4 regions of the Mammaliicoccus sp. Dog046 genome follow, and region 1 is predicted to be linked to each of the others. Evidence: riboswitches for the same ligand, from Rfam matches in the RefSeq annotation. Region 1 holds a riboswitch; each other region holds the start of a gene.

Region 1 (6,387 bases):
ATAATGATTTACTGCGAAAAATCGTGATCGATTACACAGTATTAAGAGGACTTAAACCATTTTTCATAGAAAATGGAGAATTCTCAGGTGCTTTAGGTTCTATTTATCGATAATTCAATTCAAAAGGAGCTTTCAAATGAAAATAATAGAACCGAAACATAATCAATCGTTCGATTTTATTGAAGATCAAACTTATACACTTTACCAAACGTCGTATAACCTATCGTTCAATAAAACAATCATTAATTTTGATGAAGATACGAGTCAAATTGATACAATTTATTTTAATCAATGTCAATTCGATTCAGTAGACTTCACAAAAATCCATGGCTTAGATATTGTATTTAAAGGTTGTGACTTATCTAACTGTATCTTTAGTGATGCTTCATTAAACAGAGTACACTTTAAAGAATGTCGCATGATAGGCGCAACATTTACAGACCTAACGTTAAAACATGTACAGTTTACAAATTGCCAAATGAAAATGAGTCAGTTTGTAAACTGTAAATTGGATCACGTATTATTTAAAGAAAATCAAATGACAGAGATGTACATTTCTTTTACTACTCAAAAAAATGTAGCAATCACACATTGTGAACTTCAATCTTTAGAAGTTATTGAAACATCCTTCGATCAAATTGATTTATCAACCAATGAAATCGAATCGCTCATGATTCAACCTAATGATTTAAAAGGGGCAACCGTTTCAGAATATCAGGCAATCGACATACTGCCCCTTTTCGGCGTAAAGGTAACTTAAAAACAGGTGATAAAAATGGAGAAAATGATAAGTATTTTAAAACATTTTGGATTAAGTGAATACGGTGCAAAAGCTTATGTAGCTTTAGTCCAAAATCCAGGTATAACCGCTTATAAACTCAGTGAGATTTCAGGTGTACCTAGGTCGAAAATATATGAAGCATTAAACAAAATAGAAGAACAAGGCATTGTATATATCAACTTTCAAGATAATAAGAAATACTACTTTGCCTTGGATCCAGAACAAACAATCAAACTATTCGAGAAACAACAACAAGAAGCACTATCAACATTAGAACAAGAAATAGCCAAATTAAATACAGATACGCAACACGATGCAATACAAATCGAAGTACTTACTCACGCATCAGCGATATTTGAACACATAAAAAATATTATCCATACAGCTGAAAATAAAATTACCGTTTCCATTTGGCCAGATCTGTACAATATTATTCAAGAAGAAATTGAAAATCACATCCAACTACAAGGCATCACATTTAAAGTCGAACAACCAGGATATGATATACTCAATCACAGACCAACCAATTATGTTAAAAACTCAGAAGCACTAAAACCATTTATTATCATTATAGATCACACATATATGATATACGGGCAAACAGCAGAAGATAATATGCGTGCGTATATAAGTAGAGACCTCACACAAATAAAAATGATGAAAGACTACATTTGGCATGATGTCCTCGTTAATAAGTACTTAAATCAAAATAATAGTGAAATAGAACAAGAAATAACCCTTAAGAGAAAATCCTTTTTCTCTTAAGGGTTATTTCGATTCATTAAAAACTACGTTGGGATGTAGTAACTACTTTGGTAGTTACTAATAATTTATCAAACAATTTTACCATCGTCAACATAATAAAAATTCTTCTTTTTAATACTCATTAATGTGGAAGAGCTAAATAAATTTCACCCACTAAAAAAAGACTTCTGCATCTTTTGCAAAAGTCTTTTTATCTAGCTTATTATTTAACACGGCATTGCATTTAATACTGCTTTCGGATCAGTAACTGTACCAATCATACCTGATTTCAAGTTAACACCAAGTGCAATATCTTCTTGTTTCAAGTCTACTAACCATTCTTCAAATACGTCTGTTTCTATTTCTATAATTTCGTATTCATCAAAGTCTTCTCGTCTTATCTTTTCTGCTAACTTTCTCGTACTCCAAACGGTCATCATATCTGGCAAGCTTTCATCTTCTTCAGAAATAATGATGAATTGTTTTTGTCCTTTGACTGTTAATCCGTAAACATATTTTTCTTTACAGATGTCTTCAGCAAATTCTTCAATTCGTATATCGTCTAGTTCACTCATAATTTCTTCAATAAATGGTATTGCTTCTACTTCTATCCCCTTATTACTTTCAAATCGATCCACGATGAATTGGTCTCCTTCATCTAGGATTTCGTCCATTTCATATGTAACAAATCGATCTAAATCAAGTTCCATGATTTTATCAAACTGAGTGATGTTTGATTCTTCTAAATATGATTGTGCATGTGCTTCTTTTGACCAAATTAAACGGATGTCGTTTTCTTGATCTCTTAAGATTTTACGATCGATTAATATGACGTAAAATTTTTCCCTGGCTAGAATTTGTTTGAACATGGACATATCTTGTATAGCCATTGTCATACCACCCTTATTTTTATATTTAATCCTTATAAAATATATTATATTTAAAAGCGTGAAGTCAATATAAATTTAAGCGTTCAATTGTATTTATGTTTATACTTATTTTTCGCTTATTTCTTTTATAAATGCTTGTTCTTTTTCAAGTGCAATTGACTCATTTTCAGCATGCCATATACCTGCAAATCGGGACTTTACTTGCTCGTCTTTAAACCAATCTCCATCATAGTAAGATAATGGGTATAAATAGCCTTCTCTTATGTACTTTTTAATTGTTTCTAAGAAGTGTGCATTATTGCCTTTGGAATGGTAACTTAAAAATTTATGATACCCTTCTTGTAAACGTTCTTGAAGTAACAATAAACTTGTAGAACCATTTTGTCTAAAGTTCAAATCAATGGCATATACGTCTTCATTCTTATCAATGAGTAAATCGAATCCTGACACACCCGTATAACCATGTTCAACGCCATTCTTCATAATTTCATATCCCGCTTCTATTACACTTTCAGGCACTTCATTCAAATTGACATTGCCATTATAAAATCCATATTTATCTGTTAGTTGTTGAACGGCACCTAAATATTGAATACCTTGTTCTTTACTATAACTATACTGCACACAGTAATTTTGAATTTCTTCAATAAATTGCTCAATGATGATATTTTTTGTTTCAGTTGCTGCATTGATTCGTTTTATCGCTTGATTTAAATCTTCTTCATTGTAACAAATCATCACGCCATATCCGCCTGCTGTTGGTAACTCATCACCTGGCTTAATGACAATCGGTAACGTCCATTGTTTCACTCGATTTTCAAAGTCTTCCACATTAACAATTTCTCTTTGTGGTAAATATTTACCACCTGTCCATTGTTCAATTTTTGTCTTATTATTTAAATCGATGAATGTTGATTTGTTAACCGCATATGATTCTGTTTCACAAAGATGGTCACCATGAATATATTGAAAGAAGATTTTCTTATTTTGGTGACATAATTGTTTAATAAGTGCTTCATATGATGATTGATCATAGAATGTGTGAATGTTATTCGGTATTTCTAGCGCTACTAGACTTAATAGGTCTTTCGCATTTTTTGTTATACATGCTTCATGTACAATCATAGGCATATCACTAATGATAAGTTCTCTAGCTGTTAAAAAATTAGACTGGGCTTCCTCTGCTTTTAACCAAGGATTATCCTCATATGAAGGTCGTGCATTATAAATCATATCTTCTTCATAAATGTCTTTCAAAGTTAAAGGTAATGATTTCCTATATTCTTTTTTCATAGTAATTTCTCCCTTAATGTTTGATGATGCTGGATAATTTCATTTCTAAGGGACGCGTTCTCTATCAGTTCTAAACCCATTGATGCTAAAATTTTCGCACCGCTTATCAATGCTTTATCGCCTTTTTGACTGGCAGCTGCCTGACAAAATTCTTTCGTATGTCCGACTAAATCTGAAGGTCCAATTTTTATATGTGGATGTATAGTCGGTACGATATGACTCACATTCCCTGTATCAGTCGATCCAAAACCAAAATCATCTTCAATTACTTCTTCTCCTATTTCTTCTGCATGTTTTCTAAATAATTCGTCTAACGGTTTGTTAATAATAAATTCATTTACACCATTTTGAATTGGTCGAAGCTCGTACGTTCCACCTGTTTGAATCGCTGCACCTTCAGCAATTTTTCTTACTTTATCCGTTAACACATCTAAAGATTTACGAGAAGTTGCACGTGTATAAAATCGTGCATGTGTATAATCAGGGATAATATTTGCTGCTTCTCCACCGTTTAAGATAACACCATGCACTTTATCCGTTTTCTTAATTTGTTGTCTAAGCATACTTACGCCATTAAAGAACGATAACATTGCGTCTAATGCATTAATTGCTTCGTCTGCATTTTCAGATGCATGTGCACTTTTCCCATAAAATTTAACGTCAAATACATCTACCGCTAATGAAGGCACGGTTACGTAAGTTTCGTGACCAGGATGAACCATGAGTGCAACATCAAGATCATCAATTATGCCTGCTTTAACATAACTTGCTTTCGCACTACCATTGACGCCACCTTCTTCAGCTGGACAACCAAGAACAACGACTTTCCCACCTATTTCGTCTATCACTTTTGATAAACTAATGCCTGCGAGCACACTTGAAGTACCGATAATATTATGACCACATGCATGTCCAAGTCCCGGCAAAGCATCATATTCTGCTAAAAATGCAATCGTCGGTCCTTCTTTGTTTGTATCATATGTAGCAATAAAACCTGTAGGATGTTTAGCAATATTTGTCTCTATATTAAAGTGATGTTTTTTTAATTGATCACTTAATAATTTTGAAGCAAATACTTCCTCATTTCCTAATTCAGGTCTTTCATGAATTTGATGACTCATTGATAAATATAAATGTTTATTTTGTTCTATATAATTAATAATATTTTGCGATAAATTACTCATTTCCATTCACCTTTCCAAAAGAAAAGCGCACTTCTTGTTAAGGAGTGCGCCAATCAATCATTTATCTCTCAGTACGTTACTGTAGGAATTGGCACCTTTCCGTTATGGGAGGTTGCTGGACTTCATCGGGCCCATCCCTCAGTCTCTCTGGATAATTCGTATGAAATTTGTTTTTAATTCTAACTTTATCACTCGGATATGTCAATGTTTTGTAGCAATATCATTAGAATTTAAATACCATTTTTCTGCCTTTTTCTCAAATTCTTTAATCATGCTATCTTTTCCTTTATAATATGCTACGCTATCATCTGGATAGTCCAAGACTAAATCATGCTTTAATCTGCTATAACGTTCTCTTTCACCATTAAACGTTCTTAAATAATCTCTAAAGGATAGTAATCTCAAAATGTGTGGGCTACCCTCATCATATATATGTAAATGATGCGATACCGCACCATATTGATCATACTTCTTAAAATACCTATTTCCGATAACGCCTCTTTCTCCTTTAGACTCATACCCTAAAACTGAAAGTTCATGTGTAAATGCATCTATTGACTGACTATCTTTCACAACGATTAATATATCTATAATTGGTTTCGCAGATAATCCAGGAATCGCCGTTGACCCAATATGTTCAATACTGACACTATGCTCTTTCAACAATGACTGTAAATACTTCTTCTCTTCTAGAAAAAGATGTTGCCATATACTATCGTATGGGACTACTTTTAACCTTTCCATATTATCACCTTATTTCGGAACAATTTATTACATTATCTTATAAAGTGACCTATAAAGAAAGCAATAAATCTGAATTGATTGTTTTTTCAATTTTTACTTGATATAATGATGCCGAAATCAAAGGAGGAAGTATCATGACAAAAATGAATGTTGAAAGTTTTAATTTAGACCATACAATCGTTGAGGCACCGTTTGTAAGACTTGCAGGAATTAAAGAAGGATTACACGGTGACGTGATTCATAAATACGATATCCGCTTTAAACAACCTAACAAAGCACATATGGAAATGCCTGCTTTACATTCATTAGAGCATTTAATGGCAGAAAACATTAGAAATCATACAGATAAAGTTGTCGACGTTAGCCCAATGGGATGTCAAACAGGTTTTTACGCTTCATTTATCAACCATGATGATTATGATGATGTATTAAATATCTTAGAAGCAACATTAAAAGATGTTGAACAAGCAACTGAAGTACCAGCTTGTAACGAAGTACAATGCGGTTGGGCAGCTAGCCATTCATTAGAAGGCGCGCAACAATTAGCAACTGAATTTTTATCTAAGAGAGATAGCTGGAAAGATATCTTTAAAGAAGATTAAAAAAAGAACTCGGATTAATTCCGAGTTCTTTTTTTATGGACTATTGTATATTCAGTCCATTTTCGCGCTAACGAGATTGTTTTCACTTTCTGTCTCGTTAGATTTTCTAACGGGATTGTTTTTTAAAACTATCTCATTAGCGCGTTATT
Region 2 (6,387 bases), 1.1 Mb from region 1:
TCCATCAACAACATTCACAATTCTCGTATAATCACGTGCTTGAAGAAAATATCGCATTGGAACAATATAGTGGATTTTTTGATCAGTATTGTAATGAAGAGGCGTTTAACGTGATTGAGTCTGATTTGGATAAAAGTGCCATTTATGACTTGTTGATTAAGCAGTTAAGTATGAAGGAAGAAGCGGATTTTGAAAGTAAGTTACGAAAGCAACTTCAATATAGAGAAGGTTTGAGCTCAGTCGTCTTTAGTGATGAAGTAGCGGTGCCACATACAGCACATTCCGTTGGTGATTATTCAAGTATCGCAGTTGCACTCGTACCAAACGGCGTTTACTGGGACGAACAGCACGAGAAAATTAAACTGATTATTATGTTGTCACCATCAAAATATAATGACAATGAATTAAAGACAATCATTGATATTATCGTTAATTTAATAGATTCAAATGATAAAGTAACGGCGCTCATGGATTGTAAAGATTATCAAAGTTTTAAGGCGTATATGGTTGGTCAGTATTATAAATAAAGGGGTTTAGCCTATGGAACAGGAAAACATTCAAGTCGTTTCGTTCGAAATTATATTACATAGTGGAACGGCGCGTACAAGTATCCATGATGCATTTAAATGTATGCGCGAGGACAACTATGTAGAAGCAGAACAGCTATTAAATGAAGCTAATCAAGAAATTACATTAGCACATCAAGCACAAACAGATTTATTACAAAAATATGCATCAGGTGAAACGATTGATATGGAAATCATTATGGTACATGCACAGGATCATCTCATGACTACAATGACTTTAAAAGAAGTAGCGATAGAAATGTTGCATTTATATCAAAAGGTTAAATAACGTCATTTGAAAGAGGGATATACATGAATAAAGAAACAAAAGCAAAAATAGAAAAAAACAGAAAAGAAACCAGTCTTAAGACGATGTATTTTAATCGATTTTTGTTAGTGAGATACATGTCGGCTTTATTCTTTTTCACAAATTTATATTGGTTTTTCACACTTACGATGAGTCGTTCTTTATTGCTGCTCATACCGCTGATGCTGATGTTATTAATGATTGTCAGCGTGGCTGAACAAGTGCGTATGTATAGTCGTCATTCAAATCATGCGAAATATACATTTTATAGCTTTTCAACGTTATTCATCGTCAATGTCGCTTTAATCATCATGGTATTATTTACACCTTTATTTCAACATTTATATCCGTTTTTAATTGATCAATCTGCTACGAGAATATTTATTATAGGGGCGCTTGTTGCAGGATTAATCATTAGTGGTTTTGTCATGTTCAGGCTAAATAATATTCGACAAGATAAGGATTGGCATTTTAAACGATTGCAGAGATATGAACGTGCATTAAATTAAATATAGAAAAGGGGTATCGGTATGGGGTCGGAAAACAAAGTGTTTGCTTTATTAGAGAAATATTTAATGGGTCCAATGGGGAAAGTTGCATCATTTAGAATTGTTAGGGCAATTATGGCAGCCGGGATGGCATGTATACCATTTACAATTGTCGGATCGATGTTCTTAGTATTGAACGTAATACCACAAACAATTCCAGCATTAGAAGGCATTTGGAATAATACGTTCTTTAAAATCGGTGACTTGTATATGTTAGCGAACAAAGCAACAATGGGGATATTGGCATTATATTTCTGTTTAGTTATCGGTTACGAGTATACGAAGATTTATGCAGATGAGGAAGACTTAGCAGTAAATCCATTGAACGGTGCATTATTATCAATGTTTGCGTTCTTTATGGCTATTCCTCAGTTAGTCATTGAAGATGGGAAAATGGTAGTAGTTAATATAATGAAGAAAGACGTCAATATATTTAACGGTTGGGAAATGTCAGGTGACGGTGTCAGTAGATTAGGAACGACAGGTATCTTCACTGCCATCGTTATGGCCATTATCGCAGTTCAATTATATCGTCTCTGTGTAAAGCGTCAGTGGATTATTAAAATGCCTGAAGCCGTTCCAGAAGGTGTTTCAAGATCATTCACAGCATTAATACCTGCTTTTTTAGTAGCATTTGTTGTGTTAATATTCACTGGTATTTTAGTCGCATTAAATACAGATATCTTTAAAATTATTGCAGTACCATTTGGATTTGTTGTTTATTTAACAAGTAGTTGGATTGGTATATTGGTTATATACTTCTTAATTCACGCACTTTGGATTGTAGGTATTCACGGTGCTAATATTATCGGAGCATTCATCACACCAATCTTGCTTTCTAATATGCAATTAAATATTGATGGAGCAAATATACCATTTGCCGGAGAATTCCCAAATTCATTCGCAATCATGGGTGGATCAGGAGCAACGTTAGGTATGTGTATCTTTATCGCATTCTTAGCAAAATCCGAACAACTGAAAGTATTAGGTAAAGCAGCATTAGCACCAGGTATTTTCAATATTAATGAACCATTAGTATTCGGTTTGCCGATTGTTTATAATCCATTTTTAGCGATACCATTTTTCTTAGCACCAATGATTTCAGCATCTATTGGTTATTGGGCGATCAAGTTAGAAATTGTTAAACCGATTATTGCGCAAGTACCTTGGCCATCGCCAATCGGGTTTGGTGCATTTATCGGTACTGCCGGCAGTTTTACAGCAGTTGTCGTAGCACTTATTTGTGGGGCAGTCGCGTTCTTAGTATGGTTCCCATTCATTAAAATATACGATAGAAAATTAGTTGAACAAGAAAAAGGAAACGACGCTTTAATTTAATAGATTGTAAAAAGAGGCTTGGAAAAATGAAATCCAGGCCTTTGTTTTATGTAAACATTTGGTAATAATTAGCGTGAAAAATTGTGTAAATTGTTGGTAAATAGTAAGTGTAATGTTAATATTTAATTGTATTAAAAATAGCCATCAGGTTTTAGAGTACGCTGATGACTATCGAGTAAAGGCTCACACTGTGGATGTGATTACCAAACGAACCTTAGTGTTTGAAGCTAACTATACGGCAAATATAGTTAGCTTATTTTTTTTGCTTGTTTTTAATAGCATGAATGCCGACAAAGTATATTGCTTTGTCGGCATTCGTGCGTGTTCATTTATTTCTTCGTTATTCTAATATTAATTTCAAATTCATTGAACTGAATCGTTTGATCATCATGATGATTTTGGTTGCTTGGGACGTAGTCGGATTCTAACTTTCTAAGTTCAGCAAGTAGTGCACTTTTCTGTTGTGTTCTTCCAATTGAGGACGCCCAATTATTAGGTGGGTGTTCCTTTAATTCATCTAAATCTGCTAAAATATCTTCTCTTGTTCTCATATTATTGCCTCCTAAAGTTTGAGTTACAATAAAACAGCTCATCTTAAAATTAAGAAGAGCTGTCTAGAGATTCTTCTTATCTTTCAAGTATCACTTGTTGGATTTAGCACAGTGCAAACGCCTGCTGCTGAGGTTTCTTCGGGCCAATTCCCTCCACCTACTCTAAATAAGATTACGAGCTATTTTATTGTTCCCTTATAATAACGAATAAAGTGAAATTTGTCTAATGATAAAATTTTTTCCTTCGAAAATATTACTGAAAAGTCATATACATCACAAAAGTACGAAAATATGTACCTAGGCTTATTTTATTGCCTTCTTGGATTATGTAAGTAAAAAGAATATAATCAATGAACTAAATAAAACATTTAAATTAAAGGAGATATTATGATGAAAATAGGAATTATTGGTGCGGGTCCCATTGGCGCAACATTATCACATAAGCTTGTTAATAGCGGTCACGATGTAAAAATTGCTGATGTACGTAGTGTTGATCGTTTAAAAGATAAAAATATTAGCGGTAAAGCAGTCGAAGTTGAAGATGTCGTAACGAATATAGATGTTTTAATTTTATCTATACCAACAAAAGTAATGACTGATATTAAAGATGTTATTTCAAAAGTTGAAGATAAAGTGATTATCGTTGATACATCTAATTATTATCCATTTAGAGATCATAAAATAGCAGCAATTGAAGATGGAGAAGTTGAAAGTGAATGGGTATCTCAACAAATAGGTAGAGATGTAGTGAAAGCTTTTAACAATTTACTTGCATATACATTAGCGGAAAAAGGAAGTCCTCAAGGAACTGACAATCGTATAGCTATAGGGATTTCAGGAAACAACGATGCTGAAAAAGATATCATCAAACAACTGATTAATGAAGTAGGTTTTGATGCTGTAGATAATGGTAAGTTATCAGATTCATGGAAACAACAACCAGGAACACCTGCGTACTGCACTGAATTAACAAAAAGTGAATTAGCAACAGCATTAGAAAAAGCTAATAAACAAAAAGCACCACAATTAAGAGATGAAATTATGAAAAATTTCACTCCAGATTTTACGCATGATGATACTGTTAACTTAAATAGAAAGATTTATAATGCAGGAAGTTGATGCAGTCTATGGTGAAATTGAATTGAGTCATTTATAAGCCACCACTACAATTTTTCTTGGTCGATTACATTGTATTAAAGTGAGCTATAAATGGTTTTTTTTATACATAATAATATGGAATAGTAGTTTTCGGCTCAGTACTAAGAAAAACTGAGCCGAAAACGGAACCACTTATTTATTATCTTCATTTCTCACAATATACTGTTCATCGTGTTTTGGTATGCCGTCTTGATCTTCTGTATAACGTTCTACTTCCATCGTTAATGTGTATTTCTCTCTTAACTTCATTATTTTTTCCATTGTTTGTGAAAGGTGATGTTCATCTAGGGCATTTTGATTGGTCCATTGATCTATAAGTAAGACTGTGCCATTTTCTTCTAAAGGCATAAAATATTCATATTTTAAGTTACCTTCTTTTTCACGTATTTCTGAAACAATACCACTGGATATCATTTCTAACGCAAAGTCTTTTGCTGCTGTTCCTTCGCCTCGATAATAAATATTTACTGTAATTGTCATGGATTCATCTCCTAATTGTATAAAAAACATGGATTATATTTTCATTATCTATAAATAGTGAAAAATGTCAACTCCATTTAATTGAACTGTTATTTTTATTGATTTTAATGACATTTGTCATGTTGAATCTATGACAGTTTGTACTTATAACGTGTTGTGTTGTTATTTATACTGAAGTTAATTAATTAAGGACGGTGATGAGGATGATCGATGTTCAAGGTGTAACAAAGGTTTATGGTGTTAAGAATGTTGTGAATGGGGTGTCTTTTCAAATAAATGAAGGGGAGTGCACGGCGCTCATTGGTCCAAATGGTGCGGGGAAGTCTACGTTAATAGACATGATTATTGGGGATAGACATCCATCTGATGGGAAGATTGTGAGTGATGATCATCAATTAGTTAAGAAGAGTATGGGCATTCTATTTCAGACGACTATTTTTCCTGAAATGATTAAGGTTAAAGAATTGTTTCATCTTCATCAATCGTTATATAAAGATACACTTTCTATGGTTGAATTTAGAAAGATAACGAGATTTGACGATGATAAATTAAATCAATTTGCTTCAAAATTATCTGGTGGGGAACGCAGAATTCTTGATTTTACTTTGGCGATTATAGGTAAGCCTCGATTTATCATATTAGATGAGCCGACCAGTGCGATGGATACAGAGATGAGAAAACACTTTTGGGAAGTTATTGAACAAATGAAGCAAGAGGGGAAAACGATTTTCTACACGTCTCATTATATTGAAGAAGTAGAACGTATGGCAGATTGTGTTGTCGTACTCGATAAAGGAAAACTGATAATGGATAGTACGCCTAGAGCGATACGTTACAGCGAAAGTAAGACACATATTCAAATGCCAACATCCAATAAACATATTGTTGAATTTTTAGAGAATGTGAATGTAGAAGAAATGAAAGATATGTTGTTTATTACGACACAAGATGCAAATCCGGTTATTAAAACACTGCTTGAGCATCATGTGGATTTTAATGATATCGAAATATCTAAAGCGTCGTTAATGGATACGATATTTTCTAAAAATAACGAAAGGGTTTGATGAGATATGTTATGGGCCTATTTTAAATTTGAATTGCTATTAGTTTCTAGGAAAAAATCGTATTTAACATTATCAATTATGCTGCCACTTGTATTTTATATCATCTTTACAGCGATGTTAGATTTACCAAAAGCATACGAAACACAATTTTATAAAGCATATATGTACAGTATGGCGACTTTCAGTTTAAGTAGCTTTTGTATTATGACATTCCCATTAGAAATGATTGAGGATAACAAAATTGGTTGGGCAAAAAATCTGTTTAAAACGCCTTTGACTCCCAAATATTATTATGCAGGAAAAGTGTTAAAACTCATGTGTATGTTTAGTATTTCAATCATTGCTTTGTTTTTAACAGGATGGCTTTATAAAGGT
Region 3 (6,387 bases), 290 kb from region 1:
TGCATGCTTTCCGCGGGTATGTTCTCAGCCTGTAGTCTTCGAATCATGTTGTTCCCGCAGGAGTCAGCGCTAAAAATGCTTGAGTTTTGTGGCTAACGAGATAGTTCTGGAAAACAATCCTCTTAGAAAATCTAACGAGATAGAAAGTGAAAACAATCCCGTTAGCGGGAAAAAATGGTGTTCAGAAGTGAGAAATAGAGGTGAAATCCAAAGAAATAGTGCTCTAACGTGATAGTTCTGGAAAACAATCCCCTTAGAAATTCTAACGAGATAGAAAACAAAAACAATCTTCTTAGAAATTCTAACGAGATAGAAAGTGGAAACAATCTCGTTAGCGGGAAAAAATGGTGTTCAGAAGTGAGAAATAGAGGTGAAATCCAAAAAAATACTGCTCTAACGAGATAGTTCTAGAAAACAATCCTCTTAGAAATTCTAACGAGATAGAAAGTGAAAACAATCTCGTTAGCGGGAAAAAATGGTGTTCAGAAGTGAGAAATAGAGGTGAAATCCAAAGAAATAGTGCTCTAACGAGATAGTTTCAGAAAACAATCTTCTTAGAAATTCTAACGAGATAGAAAATGGAAACAATCTCGTTAGCGGGAAAAAATGGTGTTCAGAAGTGAGAAATAGAGGTGAAATCCAAAGAAATAGTGCTCTAACGTGATAGTTCTAGAAAACAATCTCGTTAGCCATCACATTCACATGTATATCAATAATAAAAGCTGAGGCAACTTGTACAAGTTGCCTCAGCTTTTTATAAATCATAAATTTAATTATTTTTATTAAATGTAAATCCACCATCATTTTGAATATGTTCTGATGACTCACCGAATTTAGCAAAGTTTTCTTTAAAGTTTTTAGCTAGTTGTTTTGCTTTTTCATCATAAGCATCTGAAGAAACCCAAGTGTTACGTGGATATAAAATTTCTTCTGGTACGCCTGATACGTATTTCGGAATATTTAGTCCGAAGATATCATCTTGTACGAATTCAGCATTTTTAATTTCTCCACTGATTGCTCTGCGAATCATTGAACGTGTATGTTTAAGATCCATTCTAGAACCAACACCATATTCTCCGCCAGTCCATCCTGTGTTTACAAGATATACATCAACATCATGCTCATCTATAAGTTTACCTAATAGTTCTGCATATTCAGTTGCATGTAATGGTAAGAATGGTGAACCGAAACATGTTGAGAATACTGGTTGTGGGCTAGTAACGCCTCTTTCAGTACCTGCTAATTTAGAAGTAAATCCACTTAAGAAATGATACATTGCTTGTGATTTATCTAATTTAGAAATTGGAGGTAATACGCCAAATGCATCTGCTGTTAAGAAAATAATTGTATTTGGATGTCCCGCAATTGATGGAGTAATAATGTTATCGATAAAATCAATAGGGTATGCAGCACGTGTGTTTTCAGTTAATGATGTATCCTCATAATCAACTTCACCTGATTCTTGCACGCCAACATTTTCTAATACTGTTCCGTAACGAATCGCATCATAAATTTGAGGTTCTTTTTCACGACTTAGACTAACTGTCTTCGCGTAGCAACCACCTTCAATATTGAATACACCATTTTCATTCCAACCATGTTCATCGTCACCGATTAGTTTTCTGTTTGGATCTGCTGATAATGTTGTTTTACCTGTACCTGATAAACCGAAGAATAAAGCAACATCTTTATTGTAGCCAACGTTAGCTGAACAATGCATACTCATAATGCCTTTTTTAGGTAAAAGGTAGTTCATTACAGAGAAGATACCTTTCTTCATTTCACCTGCATATTCAGTACCACCGATCAAAATAACACGATGTTTGAATGATGTAATGATGAATGTTTCAGAATTAGTGCCATCTACTTCAGGATCTGCTTTAAATCCTGGTGCACTAATTACAGTGAAGTTAGGTGTAATGTTTAATGCTTCTTCTTTCGTTTCTGGGCGGATAAACATATTTTGTGCGAAAAGGTTATGCCAAGGAAGTTCGTTGATTACTCGTAAGTCTAATCTTGAAGATTCATCAGCTCCAGCATAGCCATTGAATACGTATATATCTGATTTTTGGTTTAAGTAGTCTATAACTTTGTCATATAGATTGAGGAAGTATTCTTCTGAGATCGGTTGGTTAATTGTACCCCAGTCGATGTCTTGTTCTGTATCTTGTTCTTTAACTATAAATTTATCTTTTGGTGATCGACCTGTGTATTTACCTGTTTCCATTCTAATTGCACCAGATTCAGTTAATATACCTTCACCAGATTCTAAAATGTGACGGTACAATTCTGTTCTAGACAGTTGGTTGTGAGTAGATTCCTTTTTGAGCAGGTTAGTTAATTCGATTGTTTCCGTAATAGTCTGTATTGCCATAAATGACGACCTCCATATGTTAATTTTATAGTTGTAAGCATTTTCATGGAATTAGTATAACACATTGAATTTTATAGTCTATACTAATTGGGGAATTTATTATAAAAATTTTATAATACGAGAACTTGAGGTACATTGACATTAATGAAAATCTCTAGTATTATCATTTTTGACGGATTCTCTTATCCTGAGTGGTGGAGGGACATGGACCCAATGAAACCCAGCAACCTCTTTCGAATGCGAAAGAAAGGTGCCAAACCGTTTGCAGACCAATATTGTCTGAACGATAAGAGCGAATGGACGAGTGTGCCTTCTCTCTTTATTTTATTGAGAGTGGGCACTTTTTATTTGCGCTGAGGTAGAGACCGTACAACTATATTTAAAGGAGATTTTTTATGTCAAAAAATAGAAGACTCTTCACATCTGAATCGGTAACTGAAGGACACCCAGATAAAATCGCGGACCAAATTTCTGATGCGATTTTAGACGAATTATTAAAGGGAGATCCTAAAGCGAGAGTCGCATGTGAAACAACAGTAACAACTGGTATGGCACTTATTGCTGGTGAAATATCAACTTCAACTTATGTCGACATTCCAAAAGTAGTTAGACAAACGGTTAAAGATATAGGGTACACAAGAGCGAAGTACGGTTACGATTTCCAAACAATGGCCATTTTAACTGCAATAGATGAACAATCAGCTGATATAGCTCAAGGTGTTGATTGTGCATTAGAAGATAGAGACGATTTAACTGATAATGAAATAGAATCAATTGGCGCAGGAGACCAAGGTTTAATGTTCGGTTTTGCTACTAACGAAACAGAAACTTATATGCCTTTACCTGGTTACCTTGCGCATCAATTAGCGAAAAAATTAACAGATGTACGTAAAGAAGGTACGTTAGATTATTTACGTCCAGATGGTAAGACGCAAGTAACAGTTGAATACGATGAAAATGATAAACCAGTAAGAGTAGACACAGTTGTCATTTCATCACAACATCATGAAAAAATTGAACTAGAAAAAATTCAACAAGATATTAAAGACCATGTTATTTATCCAATCGTGCCTAAAGATTTATTAGATGAGAATACTAAATTCTTTATAAATCCAACAGGTAGATTCGTAATTGGTGGACCTCAAGGTGATGCTGGTTTAACTGGTAGAAAAATTATCGTTGATACATACGGTGGCTATGCAAGACATGGTGGCGGTTGTTTCAGTGGTAAAGACCCAACAAAAGTAGATAGATCAGGTGCTTACGCTGCAAGATACGTAGCAAAAAATATCGTAGCAAGCGGCTTAGCTGATAAATGTGAAGTCCAATTAGCTTATGCGATTGGTGTGGCACAACCAGTATCGATTTCTATCGAAACTTTCGGTACAGGTAAAGTAGACGAAACATCATTAGTTGAAAAAGTAAGAGAATTATTCGACTTAAGACCAGCAGGAATCATTAAAATGTTGAACTTAAGACAACCTATCTATAAACAAACAGCAGCATATGGACATTTCGGAAGAACAGATGTTCAATTGCCATGGGAAGAACTAGATAAAGTTGATGATTTGAAGACATTACTTAAATAAGAAGTTATAAACCCCAAACTGCATTCGTAGTTTGGGTTTTTTTGATTTAGAGGGAGTGTTGTTCGCAAGATAGGACGAACGTGCAAATAAGAGTGTCGTTGTTTACAAGAATGGGCGAACGTGCAAATAAGAGTGTCGTTATTAGCATTTTGAGTTAAAAATGCAATCAAAATCACCTGATTTACCAAGTTATTTACAATTTTAGTGTTGATTAACTATTGAATTGTACGAAGTTTAAAAAATAACGGCATATATCGTATATATTTAAGGTTATATACTGAATTTCTTTAGGATTTTTACTATAATAGAGTTATTACATTTGAAAGGGAGCGATATGCAATTATGAGCCAATTAGAGCCGATTCATTATGGATTAATCGCAGCTGTTATTATTGCGATTATATTTATTATATTATTTTTCGTTGCATTGAAACAAAAGAAAAAATCTCTGAATAAAATTCAAGAAACACACAAACAACAGAACGAGTCATTGAAATCAGAACATCAGGAAAAGCTTGATCACGAAAGAGTAGAAAATAAAAAAGTATTAACTAAAGAAAAAGAAAATCATCAACAAGAAATTTCACAAAAAGAAAGAGAAATTGATTCATTAAAGTTATTCTCTAAAAATGAAGGCGAGTATATTACAGATAGACATTTATTAGAATTGAGAGATCAATTAGTAAATGAACGCCGAATTAGACCGGAAGATATGCATATTATGGCGAATATCTTTTTACCAAAAGATCCACTAGGCAAGATTCGTCAAGTTGATCATTTAGTATTAACGAGAACAGGTATTTATGTAATTGACTCAAACTTAGTTAGCGGTCATATTTACCATGGTATTACTGAACAACAGTTTGGTGATTTCCCAGTATTAGGTCAAGTGTTCGAAACATTAGATTTGAACAAGAACAAAGAGCAAACGTTATTACTTGAAAGAGAAGCGGACAAGAAGACAGCTGCGTTCCATTCTTATACGGATAATGTTAAGCATGTAGAAGCAACGACAGAAGAATTGCAAAGACAACTTGAATTGAACTATACGCCTACACCAATCTTATATTTCCATCCTAATGAAGTTTCTGAAGCAACAATCAGCAACTATTCACAAGATCCAAATATAAAAGTACTTGTTGGTGAAAAGCAATTACAACACTTCTTTAATAAATTCGTATTCCATGGTAGATTCCAATATAGCGTGGAAGATTTAGAAAGAATTATGGAAGAAATCGAAAAATTTAATCCGTAAGCAAAAAACATGAACTATTTAATTCTACAAGTTATACTTACCAAACAATGTTCATTTAATATTGAATGAATAATTTATAGGAGGTCTAAGAATGACTCAGAAGACAATAGAATTTTACAACGGTAATACAATTCCAGCCCTTGGATTAGGTACATTCAGAGTTGATAATAGCGACGAATGTAAAGAAGCAGTTAAACATGCGATCATAAGTGGTTATCGCCATATAGATACAGCGAAAGTGTACGAAAATGAAGAAATGGTTGGACAAGGCATTAAAGAAGGTTTAGCTGAAGCTGGTTTAAATCGTGAAGATTTATTCATAACAACTAAGCTTTGGATGTCTGATTACGGTCGTGAAAGCGTGCAAGCAGCATATGAAGCGTCATTACAAAGACTAGGTCTTGATTATGTTGATTTATATTTAATTCATTGGCCAGGTATAGATTCAGCATTAATTGTTGAAACTTGGAAAGCAATGGAAGCTTTATATAATGAAGGAAAAGTAAAAAATATTGGTGTAAGTAATTTCAATGTAAATCACTTAGAAGATTTATTGAAAGCTACTTCAATTAAACCAGTCATCAACCAAATTGAATGTCATCCATACATGACTCAAACAGAATTAAGATCTTACTTGAAAGCACAAAATATTGTCGCTCAATCATGGTCTCCATTAATGAATGGACAAATTCTTGAAGATGAAGTTGTTAAAGAAATAGCAAATGAATTAGGTAAAACACCAGCACAAGTAATCATCAGATGGAATGTTGATGAAGAAATTGTTGTAATACCTAAATCAGTTACACCATCAAGAATTGAAGAAAACTTAAACGTATTTGATTTTGAACTATCTGAAAATCAATTAGCAAGATTAAATGATTTAAATAAAGATGAAAGAATTGGTCCAGACCCAGCAGAATTTTCTGGTCAATAAAATTGAAAAAGCATATCACGTAGCTACGTGATATGCTTTTTATTATGGGTTAAAAAATATAACCTAAGTAACAAGCACTAATTGAAAGCACGATCGTTAAGAGGATATAAATAACCATTTGTTTATAAGATTTTAATAAAAAGCGTTCATACACTTCGAGTAGGTGAGTAGAGAACGTTGTGAATCCACCACAGAATCCGATAGCTAATAATGCATACATTGCGTCATCCGACTCG
Region 4 (6,387 bases), 650 kb from region 1:
ATATCTCTAAGCGCATGAGAGATGACACGAGCACGTACTCTTGTACGTTTCTCCATTGGGTCCGTCTTACCACCATAGAATCTAACATTACCGTTACTGTTCTTAATGGCTACTTGGTCTCCCCCACGACCGAGCGCTAAGTCTAAACTGGATTGTGATAGCTCACCTAATTCAATTAAGTTCTCACTACCTTCACCAATACCGATACTCAATGTTAATTGGTTTCCAATATCATGTGTTTTATCACGTAAATCATCTAATAAATTAAATTTCAATGTTTCTATATCATCTAATATACGCTTATTTAAAAGTGCGATAAACTGATCTGAACTATATCGTTTAATGAATAATTCATAACGTGTTGACCAATCGTCTATAACTGTTGTGATGACACTATTAATCTCTGAACGTTGAGAATCATTCATATTCTGCGTAATTTCATCATAATTATCTAAGAAAATTGTCGCAATGATTGGTTTCTCGTTCTCGTATAATCCATATACACGTGATGATTCAGTAATATCAAAGAAATAGATAGAATTTTCATTTTCTGTATATGTGACTTTATATTTATATGCGTCTTCATCTACTTCAACTTCTGCTGTATTTTCTAATCTTTTTAAAATATTAGGAAATATTTCATTGATTGGTTCATCTAGTACTTCACGTTCTAGACGTTTACTCATGAAGTTATTAATCCATTCGATGCGATTTTTCTTATCAAGTAAGATAACACCAATTGGCAAATCACTGACTGCACTCGTTTTACTCTTTGTAATTCTTCCGGCTAAACTCCCGATGTATAAATCTAATTTAGCGAAACTGCTTCTAATAAAAAATATACTTCCAGCTATTAGTATGATCGTAACAACCGTCGAAATAATCGCCCAATATATTGAGTTAAAAAAACTAAAAACTAATAGCACTAAAGCTAATATCATCACAATTATGTAAGGTAATATTAGGGCTTTTTTAACTGATTGACGGTTCATAAACTCACCTCAATTTACTTTTTTATGCGTTGTTTTAAATTAAACCAAATATCCATCAAGCCAAACAAGTAAGCATACTTATTAAAGATAAAGGCAAAAACAAAAATTAATATTCCAACAACGACAGGTAATTTTTTAACTTTGACATATAAATGGAATAACGATAATGCTTGGATAAATATAACCCATTCTAACACAAATTGTAAGTTAATGACTATGCCATATGCCACTACATTCTCTTCCTTTACGAAGAAACCTGCAAGTATAGCAAGGACAAAAATTGTTGCCACACTACGATTGATTTGCCACATAAATAATGGTCTAAATACTGGTGTCACTACTTTAAACTTTCTCAATATCGGAAATGTTACAAGTAGATTAACCAACACAAATAGTAAGATACTTATTACGATAAATCCTGGAACGATAACTTGCATAAAATTAACTACTTGTTGTAATGCCGCTTCATATTCAGGCATTACCATGCCACTCATTTGTATTTGTGAAGAAACACCATCTTGTAATTGACTGAATAATTTAGTTGTTGTTTGTAAATGGCCTGTAACTTGCAAAATGAGCACACTACAAATTGTTAAAATACTCATAAATGTTGTTACTAAGTATAATGTACGTTCTTTTGATGTACGTTCAATCAATAATTGACCTACAAATACACTCATAAATATAATCAGTGTCATTGTTGTTAATAAATAAACATTCCCTAATAACACTGTTGCACATAACGTTATCACTACTGCTACGAAAAACGATGGTTTCGAACGGTACCATAGTATTGTTCCCGGTATTGTAATGAAAGGTAATATAATGATTGCTAAGGTTGGTACAACATGCATAATGCCAACACTTAACACTAATAATAATGTTGCTATTACTGTCGCTCTTATATCGACTTTAAAAGACAAATTTTTCACTTCCCAATCTATTTTAAACATCTTTCTCTATTTTACAGATATTTATCCTTTAAAACAATATAGGTGCCTTCTTTATGCGTTAACGCGCTTTAAATTTATGTAACTTTAAGAAATGATAAACATTTGGTGCCCAATCTCCAAAGTTCAACAAGAAACCGTCATGTCCAACATTATCTGGTACATAGAAATGACGATGATATTTAAAGAATCGTCCTAAAGCTCTTACTTGATCATCTGGATATAATAAGTCATCTGCAAATCCTAAAGTTAATACTTTCGTTTCAAGATTATTCAATCGCGTTTCAACATCATCTCTTCCTTTAAATATATCATGACTATCTAAGACATCTAATAATGTTAAATAACAATCCTTATTAAAGACATCTTTAAATTTGTTGCCTTGATATTTTTGATAACTGACAACTTCATCTGCTGTAAACCTTGATTCATAATCTTTACTCGAACGATATGTTAAGAAACCGAGCTGTCTAGCGATACTCAAACCGTCCTGCCCATTCATATGTATCACTTGTCTCGCAATTTCGTTAAACGCTCTGCTATACGAAGACGTCTTCTCTGTTGCTGCTAAGATGACCGCCTTTTTTACTGTGAGAGAACCGTCATATAACATTTCCAACGTTTGCATACCACCTAAAGAGCCGCCAATCAGAACGTCTATTTTTTCATACCCCATATGTTGTAATGCTAATATATTCGCTCTAGATACATCTCTCATTGTGAGTTTTTCAGGGAAATTAGGCGTGTTGAGTTTCGAACTAGACCCATACGGACTCCCTATCACATTAAAAGTAATAAATTGATAATCATTGATAGATAAATAGCCTCCATCAATAATTTCTCTCCACCACCCTGGCGAATCATCATCACCGTATGTTAAGTGATTACCAGTTAATGCATGACAAACGACAACAAGGGGCTGCCCTTTGTAACCTACATACTCATATTGAAGTTTCAAGTTGTCTATTACTTCCCCTGAATCTGTTTCAAATCGACCTAATTCAATTACATCTGTCTCTCGAGAAATCATCACTTTAGAACCCCCTCTGTATTTAAATAGAAAAACTTCTTACTCGTAAAGAAGTAAGAAGTTCTCATCATCCTTATTATGCGAGTAAACTCGTTGGTAGTAGCACCGTATCTAAAATGACCGGTTGCTGAAGTGTCGTAGGGCCAAATCCCTCAACTTCTCTGAATAAGCTTTGCTATATAATTTATATTAAGAATACTAGAAAATTAAAGCACTTTCAATACGTATACAAATGAAAGTCACATCAATAAACGAACCATTGCCATCACGATCATACCTGCTATCACCGAAATCGTTAAACTCTTTGTCACAAGCGCGATAATAATGGTTGGAATAGCAACAACTATACTTTCGACATTGAATGTATAACCAAATCCTTCTCCTTTGTTTAACATCCCTTCAACGATAAGTGCTGTAAACAAGCATATAGGCACAAACTGTAGCCATTTAATCACACCGTTAGGCAAATCTAATTTAGCTAATAATATAAACGGTGCTACTCTAATCACCCATGTAATAGCAAAACATCCTATGATAATAATGATTAAATACATTGAAATACTCATTTATCAAACACCACCCCAATGATAGAAGCGACAATTGTAGATAATAATATCGAAATATATGTGGGCATAAAAATTGTAAACAACAACATGCAAATCACTGTTAGTACTATTAAATACAAATAATACATCACTTTATCTTTCCGAATTAATTCAAATTGCGCAATTAATAAAAATATAAACATCGCTGATAAAGCATAATCTAAACCAAACATTTCTGGATTTGGAATCATATTACCGATCCAAGCTCCTATCAAAGAAACAATAATCCACATTAAATATGCAGATATGTTGAGCCCATGCATCCACATAGGATCCAATTTCTTATCTTTCGCATATTTTGTTACCGCCACACCAAATGATTCATCAGTGACTAATGACCCAATACCTATATTCGATATAAGGGAATTATTTTTAAATGGTGGAAAGAGCGTTAAGCTCTGTAAAAACATACGAGAATTCACAAAGAATATCGTTAAAAATATAGCTGATATCGGAGAATGAATAGCTACAAGTGCACATATAATAAATTGAGCAGCTCCAGCATATACAAAAATCGATAACAAAGTGATTTCTAATATAGATAAACCAGATGACATACCAACAATACCAAAAGCTAAAGCAACACTAAAATAACCTAGCATTGTAGGTAAACAATCTTTCACACCTAGTAAGAACATAGAGCCTCCTACAGTTGTATCACGCTTCAAAACAACGCCCCCAATTCAACAAATGAACACACGAAGTAAGTCTAACGTTTGTCTAACCTCAGTCTGACGTTGGTGTAATTTCATTTTATTATGTATGCCTTTCATCATACCAATCGGACTTTACTTTATCAATATCAAGCATCAACATCATAGCGCTTCCTCAAATAAAAAACTGTCGACAAAGACTGAGTCTTTATCGACAGTTTAACGTGTCTAAGTTATTTCTCAAACACCTTTATTTATATTTAATGATTATTCACCTAAACCAAATTCAGCACTTGCTTCGAATTTCACATCTCTACCGATCATTACGCCACCAGTTTCTAATGCTTGGTTAAATGATACGCCATATTTATCACGATCAATTTTACCTGATACTACAAATCCTGTTACTGTTTCACCGTTTAAAGGATTTTTACTTACTCCATTGAAATCTACATCAAATGTTTCTTCGTGTGTTGTACCAGCAATTGAAAGATCACCAGTAATTGAATCTTCACTTATAGATTTAGTTTCAAAAGTAATGTTTGGATTTTCATCTGTACTGAAGAAATCTGCTGATTTCAAATGTGCATCTCTATCTGCATTTTTAGTATTGATTGAATCTGCTTTTATAGTTACTTTAGCTTTTAATGATGAAAAATCATTAATGTCCCCTGATACTTCTACATCATAATCTTCAAATGTACCTTTAACGCGAGATACCATTAAATGCTTTACTGTAAATTCTAAACTACTATGTGCTTTGTCAAAATTGAAATTTGTCATGTGTCAAAACTCCCTTTATTTAATTTGTATACTTAGTATATCAGATATAAAAAGTATATTCAAGCTTTAAATACAAAAAAAGAGCAACCAATATATGATTACCCTTTTTATAGTATTTAACACATTTATAGTTCTATTACTTTTTTACCGCCCATGAATGGTACTAACGCTTCTGGAACAGTAATTGTACCGTCTTCGTTTTGATAGTTTTCTACGATAGCCGCAAATGTACGACCTACTGCTAATCCACTTCCGTTTAAAGTATGCACATATTCAGGTTTGGCATCTTTATCGCGTTTAAATCTAATATTAGCTCTGCGTGCTTGGAAGTCAGTCATATTTGAACAAGAACTAATTTCTTTGTAATCATTGTAGCTTGGTAACCATACTTCAATATCGTATGTTTTAGTACTTCCAAAACCGATATCACCTGTACAAAGATTCACTGTTCGATATGGTAACTCTAATGCTTGTAGTATATTCTCAGCATGACCAGTCATTTCTTCTAATGCTTTAAATGAATCTTCTGGACGTTCATATCTCACCATTTCAACTTTATTGAATTGATGTAAACGAATTAAACCTCTTGTATCTCTTCCTGCTGATCCCGCTTCACTTCTAAAACAAGCTGATTGTCCTGTGAATTTGATTGGGAATTGTTCATTTTGTAATACTTCATTACGGTAGAAGTTCGTTAATGGTACTTCTGCTGTTGGAATTGTATATAGTCCTTCTTTTTCTACTTTGAATAAATCTTCTTCAAATTTTGGTAATTGGCTTGTACCAAACATTGAATCTGCATTTACAAGTTGAGGTACCATCATTTCTGTATAACCATGTTGCATTGTATGCATCGTTACCATAAAATTCATCAATGCTCTTTCAAGTTGAGCACCTTGCCCAGTTAAGAATACAAAGCGCGCACCTGATACTTTCGCTGCTCTTTCAAAGTCAGCCATATTAAGACTCTCAACTAAGTCCCAATGTGCTTTAGATTCAAAATCGAATGTTCTTGGTGTTCCCCATTTACGTACTTCAATATTGTCGTCTTCGTCTTTACCTACTGGTGTTTCATCACTGATTAAATTTGGAATTCTTACTAATTTATAAGTTACATCTTCATTTAATTGATTAAGCGTTTGATCAATTTCTTTAATTTGATCTCCAACTTGACGCATTTCTAAAATAACATCATCAGCATTCTCTTTATTACGTTTCTTCTGTGCAATTTCCCCACTTACTTTATTACGGCGTGATTTGAGTTCTTCCGTTTGAGCAATAAGTTCACGTCTTTTCTTATCAATCTCTAAAATTTCATCGATGACTTTAGGGTCATCTCCTCTTTTCGCTACTTTGTCTTTCACAAGTTCAGGT

What was found. A riboswitch is a leader RNA that binds a small molecule or an ion and turns the genes downstream of it on or off. The one in region 1 is predicted to bind S-adenosylmethionine.
Region 2: linked by a shared signal. The riboswitch ahead of P3U32_RS10835 (hypothetical protein) and the one ahead of P3U32_RS03270 (M20 family metallopeptidase) in region 1 are both predicted to bind S-adenosylmethionine.
Region 3: linked by a shared signal. The riboswitch ahead of metK (methionine adenosyltransferase) and the one ahead of P3U32_RS03270 (M20 family metallopeptidase) in region 1 are both predicted to bind S-adenosylmethionine.
Region 4: linked by a shared signal. The riboswitch ahead of metX (homoserine O-acetyltransferase MetX) and the one ahead of P3U32_RS03270 (M20 family metallopeptidase) in region 1 are both predicted to bind S-adenosylmethionine.

What each region holds. Positions count from the first base shown of each region.
Region 1 is NZ_CP120131.1:671,367-677,753, reverse strand. It holds gene coaW (type II pantothenate kinase) at 1-113, shown strand, start outside; gene P3U32_RS03290 (pentapeptide repeat-containing protein) at 137-760, shown strand; gene P3U32_RS03285 (TrmB family transcriptional regulator) at 776-1,546, shown strand; gene P3U32_RS03280 (DUF2750 domain-containing protein) at 1,753-2,415, opposite strand; gene ldmS (L-aspartate--L-methionine ligase LdmS) at 2,521-3,708, opposite strand; gene P3U32_RS03270 (M20 family metallopeptidase) at 3,705-4,892, opposite strand; SAM riboswitch class I at 4,951-5,050, opposite strand; gene P3U32_RS03265 (GrpB family protein) at 5,094-5,636, opposite strand; gene P3U32_RS03260 (S-ribosylhomocysteine lyase) at 5,771-6,238, shown strand.
Region 2 is NZ_CP120131.1:2,174,945-2,181,331, reverse strand. It holds gene P3U32_RS10855 (PTS sugar transporter subunit IIA) at 1-527, shown strand, start outside; gene P3U32_RS10850 (PTS cellobiose transporter subunit IIA) at 541-855, shown strand; gene P3U32_RS10845 (hypothetical protein) at 879-1,382, shown strand; gene celB (PTS cellobiose transporter subunit IIC) at 1,404-2,759, shown strand; gene P3U32_RS10835 (hypothetical protein) at 3,089-3,310, opposite strand; SAM riboswitch class I at 3,384-3,483, opposite strand; gene P3U32_RS10830 (NADPH-dependent F420 reductase) at 3,701-4,429, shown strand; gene P3U32_RS10825 (antibiotic biosynthesis monooxygenase family protein) at 4,601-4,948, opposite strand; gene P3U32_RS10820 (ABC transporter ATP-binding protein) at 5,152-6,012, shown strand; gene P3U32_RS10815 (ABC transporter permease) at 6,019-6,387, shown strand, end outside.
Region 3 is NZ_CP120131.1:964,480-970,866, forward strand. It holds gene pckA (phosphoenolpyruvate carboxykinase (ATP)) at 770-2,374, opposite strand; SAM riboswitch class I at 2,554-2,667, shown strand; gene metK (methionine adenosyltransferase) at 2,770-3,963, shown strand; gene P3U32_RS04935 (nuclease-related domain-containing protein) at 4,306-5,217, shown strand; gene P3U32_RS04940 (aldo/keto reductase) at 5,309-6,151, shown strand; gene crcB (fluoride efflux transporter CrcB) at 6,201-6,387, opposite strand, start outside.
Region 4 is NZ_CP120131.1:20,366-26,752, reverse strand. It holds gene P3U32_RS00120 (DHH family phosphoesterase) at 1-992, opposite strand, end outside; gene P3U32_RS00115 (DUF2232 domain-containing protein) at 1,007-1,924, opposite strand; gene metX (homoserine O-acetyltransferase MetX) at 2,004-2,972, opposite strand; SAM riboswitch class I at 3,043-3,144, opposite strand; gene P3U32_RS00105 (AzlD domain-containing protein) at 3,212-3,538, opposite strand; gene P3U32_RS00100 (AzlC family ABC transporter permease) at 3,535-4,215, opposite strand; gene P3U32_RS00095 (YceI family protein) at 4,498-5,013, opposite strand; gene serS (serine--tRNA ligase) at 5,139-6,387, opposite strand, start outside.